2 linked regions of the Glaciimonas sp. CA11.2 genome follow. Each later gene encodes a partner of the first gene's protein in a complex. Links are inferred from orthologs where the notes say so. Each region holds a gene or a part of one and is shown on either strand. Other genes may lie near its edges.

Evidence for each region.
Region 2: the proteins of RGU75_RS16535 (region 1) and dnaN are in contact, whole or in part, in a cryo-EM structure (PDB 8GIZ), measured with the Escherichia coli proteins. The link is inferred for Glaciimonas sp. CA11.2 from one-to-one orthologs.

The regions. Positions count from the first base shown.
Region 1 is NZ_JAVIWL010000001.1:3,814,064-3,818,463, reverse strand. The notes cover bases 1,535-4,380. They hold RGU75_RS16535 (DNA polymerase III subunit delta'), read right to left. Parts: upstream 3,557-4,380; coding sequence 2,513-3,556; downstream 1,535-2,512. Other genes in these bases: tmk (dTMP kinase), read right to left, coding at 3,660-4,268; RGU75_RS16540 (PilZ domain-containing protein), read right to left, coding at 1,915-2,292; RGU75_RS16545 (N-acetyltransferase family protein), read right to left, coding at 1,535-1,912. Outside these bases: RGU75_RS16555 (ankyrin repeat domain-containing protein), read right to left, coding at 1-371; RGU75_RS16550 (TatD family hydrolase), read right to left, coding at 364-1,158; more of RGU75_RS16545, read right to left, coding at 1,373-1,534. UniProt on the Escherichia coli protein: Part of the beta sliding clamp loading complex, which hydrolyzes ATP to load the beta clamp onto primed DNA to form the DNA replication pre-initiation complex.
Region 2 is NZ_JAVIWL010000001.1:1,781,327-1,785,192, forward strand. The notes cover bases 1-2,858. They hold dnaN (DNA polymerase III subunit beta), read left to right. Parts: upstream 1-805; coding sequence 806-1,912; downstream 1,913-2,858. Other genes in these bases: dnaA (chromosomal replication initiator protein DnaA), read left to right, coding at 1-439; gyrB (DNA topoisomerase (ATP-hydrolyzing) subunit B), read left to right, coding at 2,142-2,858. Outside these bases: more of gyrB, read left to right, coding at 2,859-3,866. UniProt on the Escherichia coli protein: Confers DNA tethering and processivity to DNA polymerases and other proteins. Acts as a clamp, forming a ring around DNA (a reaction catalyzed by the clamp-loading complex) which diffuses in an ATP-independent manner freely and bidirectionally along dsDNA.

The DNA of each region.
Region 1 (4,400 bases):
GCAGCAACATTTCCCTTATACGACGCCACCATAAGGGCAGTATCACCATTGTGCGCACGTGCGTTAAGGTTAATTCCGCGTGCATTTAGTAATATATTGAACGACCTCATTGCATCTTCACGTATTGCCAACATCAAACCGGTCTCACCGCGTTTGCTCTCAACAATATTGGGATCCAGTCCGGTCGCAAGCAATTTGGGTAGACGACGATAATCATCCATCTGGACCAACTTGAAGAATTCGTCCGAGTTGGCAGCTTTGCTTACCATCGGAAACGCGCCCAACATGATTGCCAGTATTCCGCCACTGGCGCTCGACAAAAAGCGACGACGCGTGGCCGTTGCATTGACGGTTTCAACAAATTTAAGCATGGGCGATCTCTTGAGGCAGTTTGAATAACGTAAAGAAGTTATCTGTGGTTTGCTGGGCAACCTGGGCCACGGGCAAACCCTTCAGGTTGGCCAGATATTCTGCTACATGCACCACTAATCCGGGCTCGTTCATCCTGCCACGATACGGCACAGGAGCGAGATACGGCGAGTCGGTCTCAATTAAGGTACGTTCCAACGGGACCTCCAAAGCAACGGCTTGCAGGTCTTTTGCGCTCTTAAAAGTAACGATGCCGGAAAACGAAATATAAAATCCCATTTCAATTGCCGCTTCAGCCACCGCCAATGACTCGGTAAAGCAATGCATGACGCCGCCAGCGCCACCGGCATTCGTACCCGCGCCCTCTTCACGCATAATTTTTATCGTATCTTCCGATGCAGCGCGTGTGTGGATAATCAATGGCTTTCCGGTTGCTCGGGAGGCGCGTATATGACGACGAAAACGTTCACGCTGCCATTCAAGATCACCTTTAAGCCGAAAATAATCCAGACCGGTCTCACCAATAGCGATGATTTTTGGATGATCGGAAAGTCTGACCAAGTCATCCACCGTCGGTTCTGGCGTATCTTCGTAGTCGGGATGAACACCCACTGAGGCGTAGATATGCGGGTAAGTTTTTGCCAATTTCAGAACCTGCGGAAAATCAGGCAAATCGACAGAGACGCACAGCGCGTGCGTCACCTTGTTTTCTGCCATCTTAGCCAATATTTCTGGCATTTTCGCAGCAAGCTCGGGAAAATTGATATGACAGTGAGAGTCGATGTACATGATATAAGTAGATTAAAAACAGGGCAAATCGGAGTAGAAAATCATCTGAACAACGAAAACAGATGAAACACGACAGGAGGCTGCGGATAGACATGCTGCACATTATTACTGGACGTGGAATCGATTTGTATCGATTTATCTAACGAGTTGGCAATCCCGCGATCAAGCAAAACAAATGGATAGTACAAATAGCGCTCGCACAACCAGCATAAATTTATGCGACGCGCTTGCCTAATATTACTAAATCGCGCTCAATGCCATCAAGCGTTGCCACCCTTGGCATGTTGGCCCAGCGCTCGAACCCAAATACTTCAAATAATTTCAAACTTGGCGCGTTGTGACCGAAGACAAAACCCAGCAAAGTGTGAACCCCAGCTTGCGGTGCATAAGTAAGAGCCTGCTCCATCAGATAACGGCCAATCCCTTTGCCACGCGCGACTTCATGTATGTAGATCGAAATTTCAGCAGTTCCAGCGTAGGCGGGACGACCGTAAAAATCAGAATACGACAACCATCCAACGATGGCAGGCGAGGCGGCATCATCAACCGATTGATCGACGGATTGATCAAGTTCCTGCTCAACAACCCATAACGGACGCAAAGTTGCGTTGTGGTGATCGAACCAGGCTTGACGCGATTCAACCGAAACCGGCTCTGTATCGGCCGTCACCTCACGCGAGGCGACGGTACTGTTGTAGATTGCAACTATGGCGGTGAGATCCTGTTGCGTGGCGATTCTGTGATGATATTTCATATTTATAAAGTGTGAGTAGGTCGGCTGGAACTCAGTGCGGAGCCAAGAATTTCTTCAATGCGAGTACGTAATCTATGTCCACCATCATCATCTGGAAAGTGAACGCCAATCCCCTGGGCCCGGTTATTATTTGCGCCGGATGGTGTAATCCAGGCGACTTTGCCAGCAATCGGATATTTTGCGGGGTCTTCCATCAAAGTGAGAATCAAATAAATCTCATCTCCAATAACATGCGCTTTGTTGGTCGGCACGAACACCCCACCAAAGGTTAAAAACGGCATATAAGCCGCGTATAAAGCCGATTTCTCCTTGATCGCCAGGGATAAAACCGAGGGTCTGGCTAACCTTACACCACCACCAACGATTGAATTTTCTGCCATGTGCTTTCCCTTTCGAATAATTAAAACCCGCAATTGCATGACGCATGTTTGCTGGCAATGTGACCCCCGATCGCAACATTGCGTTCACTTCACTTACTAGCGACATCGCACAAGTGGCATCAGCCTGACGTACCATCATACCGTCTTCATCAGTAAGTTCTCAATAAACCGCGTCGGAACAATCTGTCGATACTTCTGAAATTAATGCCGAGAACAAGATTCAGGCAAATATTTTTGCATAATCCAACAGCATATCTTCAATAAAAAGCCGCGCAGATAACGGATGCTCCGCAATCGCCCGTCGCTCGTTACAAGCCTTTAATCCACGCAACAAATCACCCGTTTGTGTCCTTGCGGCAAGGGTAACCAGAACCTTTTGATGGCGCGGATAATAGCGAACGGTGTTGGTCATTTTCAGCGAAAACAAATCATAGAGCCAGCGCTGCTGCCAACCGAGTAGTTCTACCACGGGCGTTTTCTGCAAGCGTTCCGCGCATTTCAGCGCCCCATCAATACCGGGCGCACTCAGATAAGCTAACAACTCGTTGATCAGTTCACGCCCTTCACTTTGTGACTGAATCTGTGCGGTCAACGGCGCGCCACCCTGCTCGGCTAGCCACATATCAGCATCAGCGACACCTTGTTGTTGTAACCAGAGAAGCGCCTCCTGACGTGAAGGAACCGGCATTGGAAATTTACGGCAGCGCGATAATATCGTCGGCAACAACCGATCCAGGCTATTCGAAATCAACAAAAATACAGTGTTCGGCGGTGGCTCTTCCAAGGTTTTTAAAAGGGCATTGGCGGCGGCGGCATTTAGCGCTTCTGCTGGATACAGCACCACTACCCGTTGCCCCTGACGATGCGTAGAAATATTCATGAATCCGGCCAACGCACGAATTTGATCAATCTTAATTTCTTTCGATGGCGCTTTAGTCGACTTTGCAGTTTTTTTGCTATCCCCTCCATCGTCGGCCCCGTCGCCGACATCGCGTGCATCCTCATCCTCCAAAGTTTCTGGCCGCACCCGACGATAATCAGGATGATTATGCTGAACAAACCAGCCACATGATGGACAAACGCCACAGGCGTGACCATCCGCTAGTGGCGCATCGCAAAATAACGACTGTGCAAATTGCTCGGCAAAAATGGTTTTACCAATTCCTTCAGCACCGTGAAACAAGATCGCGTGCGGCATGCGGGCGCGCATTGCTTGCAGCTGCTGCCAAGCATTACTTTGCCATGGGAATATCAAATTACTCATTAATTTAACAATCACTCAATCCATTAATTAATTACTTTGTTGGCAACTCGGCAAGTGTACGCCAACGCTAATACTAGACCACCGGTCCGGCAATCACGCCCCGTTACAAAGCCGCGATGATTTTTTCCAGGCCTCGCTGAATGTCAGCAATAGGTTGTGTCGAATCGATTACCCGGAAACGGGCAGGAAACTGCGCCGCTCGACGCAAATACTCCGCACGCGTATCGGCGAAAAATGTTGCCTTCTCCTGTTCAAACCGATCCAGATCACGCGTCGCATCCAAACGTGCCCGCGCCACTTCTAATGGCACGTCAAACAATAGCGTTAGATCCGGCTGCAAATGTGGATGTACCCATTGCTCTAAAACATCCAATTTATTCAGAGAAAGTTTTCTGCCGCCGCCCTGATAGGCAAACGTCGCATCGCTAAAACGGTCAGAAACGACCCAATCGCCGCGTGCCAATGCCGGCTCAATGACTTGCGCCAAATGCTCGCGGCGGGATGCAAACATCAGCATAGCCTCGGTTTCAAGATGCATTTTTTTATGCAAGACCAATTCACGCAATGCTTCGCCCAGTGCCGTTCCGCCGGGCTCACGGGTCGTAACTACGATCAGTCCACGACTGCGTAATAATTCAGTAACGTAGCCGATGTGCGTTGATTTCCCCGCCCCATCGATACCTTCAAAGGTAATAAATTTTGCAGATGTCATAGATCTCTGAACATTTCCGTAAGTAACTCTTTGTTTGTCATAGTGTAACCGACCAAATACGTGATAATGCAAGGCAATGTCCTGCAATGTCGATGAATACCATTGATTGCCCTTTGATTAACGCTGAATAGT
Region 2 (3,866 bases), 2.0 Mb from region 1 along the record:
TTTTTTTGTTGCAAAACATCTGCGCTCAAACGTCCGTGAACTAGAGGGAGCGCTGCGCAAGATTTTGGCGTACTCACGTTTTCATGGCAAAGACATCACCATTGACATCGTCAAAGACGCGTTGAAAGACTTGCTTTCCGTACAAAATCGCCAAATTTCTGTCGAAAATATTCAAAAGACGGTCGCGGATTTCTTTAACATCAAGGTCGCCGACATGTATTCCAAAAAGCGCCCTGCGAACATTGCGCGGCCACGTCAGATTGCAATGTATCTGGCAAAAGAGCTTACGCAAAAAAGTTTGCCAGAAATTGGCGAACTTTTCGGTGGCCGGGATCACACCACTGTATTGCACGCCGTACGCAAAATCGCCGGCGACCGGACCAAAAATCCCGAATGCAACCACGAACTGCACGTTTTAGAGCAAACCTTAAAAGGTTAGGGCTACGAATAATGATGCAGTTGGCGAGTTATCCACATTTGTGCCTTTCAGCCTGTGGATAACCTGGAGATTAGTGATGGTAGAGTCCGCGCAAGTGTGGTTTTTTTACAGTGCGAAATACTGCTCCAATCTCATTGAAAAAATGCAAAAGTGCGATTTTAAATCGATAAGTGTGGGTGAATTTCCTGTCGGAAACGTAAAATAGCACCATAAACCGGATGATAATGTACAAGTCTCCGATACTTTTCTTATTGATGTCATTCATAAGTAGTCGAAGTAAGTTACATTGTTAGGTTGGTTCAAGGCCACTCAGAATGGTTAAAATGAAGCGATATTTGTTGAATTTTAGATAATAAGGATATAGCTATGCAATTGGTCAAAACTAACCGAGATACTCTTCTCCGGCCACTGCAGATCGTGAGTGGTATTGTCGAGCGTCGGCACACATTGCCGATTCTGGCCAATATCCTCATTCGCAAGGACGGCGAAAAAGTCTCTTTTCTGTCTACTGACATTGAAGTGCAAATTACGACCAATGCAAATGTTGGCACTGGCTCAGAAGTTGTCGCAACGACTGTTGCTGCACGTAAACTTCTCGATATTCTGCGCGCATTGCCGGAGTCCGGTGAAGTCTCGCTGACACTGAGCAATAAGCGGATGACAGTGCAATCCGGCAAGTCCCGATTTGCATTGCAAACGTTGGCAGCTGAAGAGTTTCCGACCGTCGCCCAAGCTGAGCATTACAACGCCACCGTCACGTTGCCGCAAAAGACCTTGAAGCATCTCTTCAACATGGTCCATTTTTCGATGGCGCAGCAAGATATTCGGTATTACCTCAACGGTTTACTATTGGTGCTGGATGGCAATAATGTCATCGCTGTCGCCACCGACGGTCACCGTCTGGCGTTTTGCCAGGTCGCGACAGAGCAAGAGTTTGCCCGTCAGGAAGTCATCATTCCACGCAAAACCATCATTGAGTTGCAACGCCTGCTGGACGAAACCGATGAGCCGGTTCAGTTGGAAATCGCCAACAATCAGGTCAAATTATCGTTCGCTGACATTGAGTTGATCTCGAAACTGGTTGAAGGTAAATTTCCTGACTACACCCGCGTGGTGCCAAAAGGTTATAAGAACGATTTCACCATCGGCCGCGATCGTCTGCTGCGCTCGTTGCAACGCGCTGCAATTATGACCAGCGACAAGTTCAAGGGCGTGCGTTGGGTTGTCACACCAGGCAGTCTCAAAATCAGCTCAACCAATGCCGATCAGGAAGAGGCGATTGAAGAGCTAGAAATCGACTACGGCGGAGACAGTGTGGACATTGGTTTCAATGTCACGTATTTGCTCGACGTATTGAACAATTTGAAGGGCGAGAACGTTAATATTGCCCTCGGTGACGCTAATTCATCCGCGCTGATCACTGTCCCGGAAAATGTTGATTTTAAGTATGTCGTGATGCCAATGCGGATTTAGTGTCTGCAAAGGATATTGTGGCGTCGTGCCACTTAGCATTATGTGAAATGATGCGATATCGCGTCATATCACAAGTCGCATCGCAAGTTATATCGGGTCGCAAAAAATCGTCAAAGTAATGCCATCGTGACGTTGGGGCTTCGGCCCCTTTGCCACATTTAAGAAATCTGCACGTTGCGGATTTCCGCTTGGATTCACGTTTTTGTAGCAGTCTATTCAGAAGGTAGCCATGTCATCAATCCCACAAGACAACACCAATCAGCCGGTACCAGATACGTACGGCGCGTCCTCAATTCAGATCCTCGAAGGTCTGGAAGCAGTACGAAAACGTCCGGGGATGTACATCGGCGACACTTCAGACGGCACCGGCTTGCATCATCTGGTATTTGAGGTATTAGATAACTCGATTGATGAATCGTTAGCCGGTCATTGCACCGAAATCAACGTCACGATTCACTCTGATAATTCGATTTCCGTCACCGACAATGGTCGTGGCGTACCAACCGGCATCAAGTTTGACGACAAGCACGAGCCTAAGCGCAGCGCCGCAGAGATCGTCATGACCGAGTTACACGCGGGTGGCAAATTCGATCAGAACTCTTACAAAGTTTCTGGCGGTTTACATGGCGTGGGTGTCTCTTGCGTCAACGGTTTATCGAAGCTATTGAAGCTCACGATTCGTCGCGATGGCAAAGTGCATTACATGGAGTTTGTCCGTGGCGTCCCACAAGATCGTGAAATCGAAACCATCAATGGCATGATCGTATCGCCGATCAAAGTCATTGGCGACACCGACAAACGTGGCACCGAAGTTCACTTTTGGGCCGACGAAGAAATTTTCACGCACGTTGAATTTCACTATGAAATTCTAGCCAAGCGTATCCGCGAATTATCGTTCTTGAATAATGGCGTACGCATCAAGTTAACCGACCAACGTTCCGGTAAGGAAGAACTCTTTGCCTTCGAAGGTGGTACGCGTGGTTTTGTGGAATACATCAATAAAAACAAGAGCGTATTACATCCAACGATTTTTCAGGCAACCGGCGAAAAAGAGGGCGTAACAGTCGATGTTTCCATGCAATGGAACGACGCCTACAACGAGCAAGTCTTATGCTTCACCAATAACATTCCGCAACGCGATGGCGGAACCCATTTGACCGGATTACGCGCAGCAATGACGCGCGTGCTCAACAAGTATATCGAAGAACACGATTTCGCCAAACGCGCCAAAGTTGAAACCAGCGGCGACGATATGCGCGAAGGCTTAACTTGCGTCTTATCGGTCAAGGTGCCAGAGCCAAAATTCAGCTCGCAAACCAAAGATAAACTGGTCTCCAGCGAAGTCCGTTTGCCTGTAGAAGAAATCGTCGCCAGAACACTCAACGACTATTTGCAAGAAAAACCAAACGACGCCAAAATTATTTGCGGCAAAATTGTCGAAGCCGCTCGCGCGCGTGATGCTGCGCGTAAAGCGCGTGAACTGACACGTCGTAAAGGCGTCATGGACGGACTCGGCTTGTCATCCAAACTGGCCGATTGCCAGGAAAAAGATCCAGCACTCTGCGAACTTTATATCGTCGAGGGTGACTCAGCGGGCGGATCAGCCAAGCAAGGCCGCGACCGTAAATTTCAAGCGATTCTGCCATTGCGCGGTAAAGTCCTGAACGTCGAAAAAGCACGCTTCGAAAAAATGCTTTCGTCTGAACAGATCACCACCCTGATCGCCACCTTAGGCACGAGTATCGGACCAGACGAATTCAACGCCGACAAACTGCGTTATCACCGCATCATTATCATGACCGATGCGGACGTCGATGGCGCCCACATCCGTACCTTGCTGCTGACATTGTTCTATCGGCAAATGCCACAACTGGTCGAGCGCGGTCACATCTACATCGCGCAACCGCCGTTGTACAAGGTCAAGCACGGCAAAGACGAACGTTATCTGAAAGAT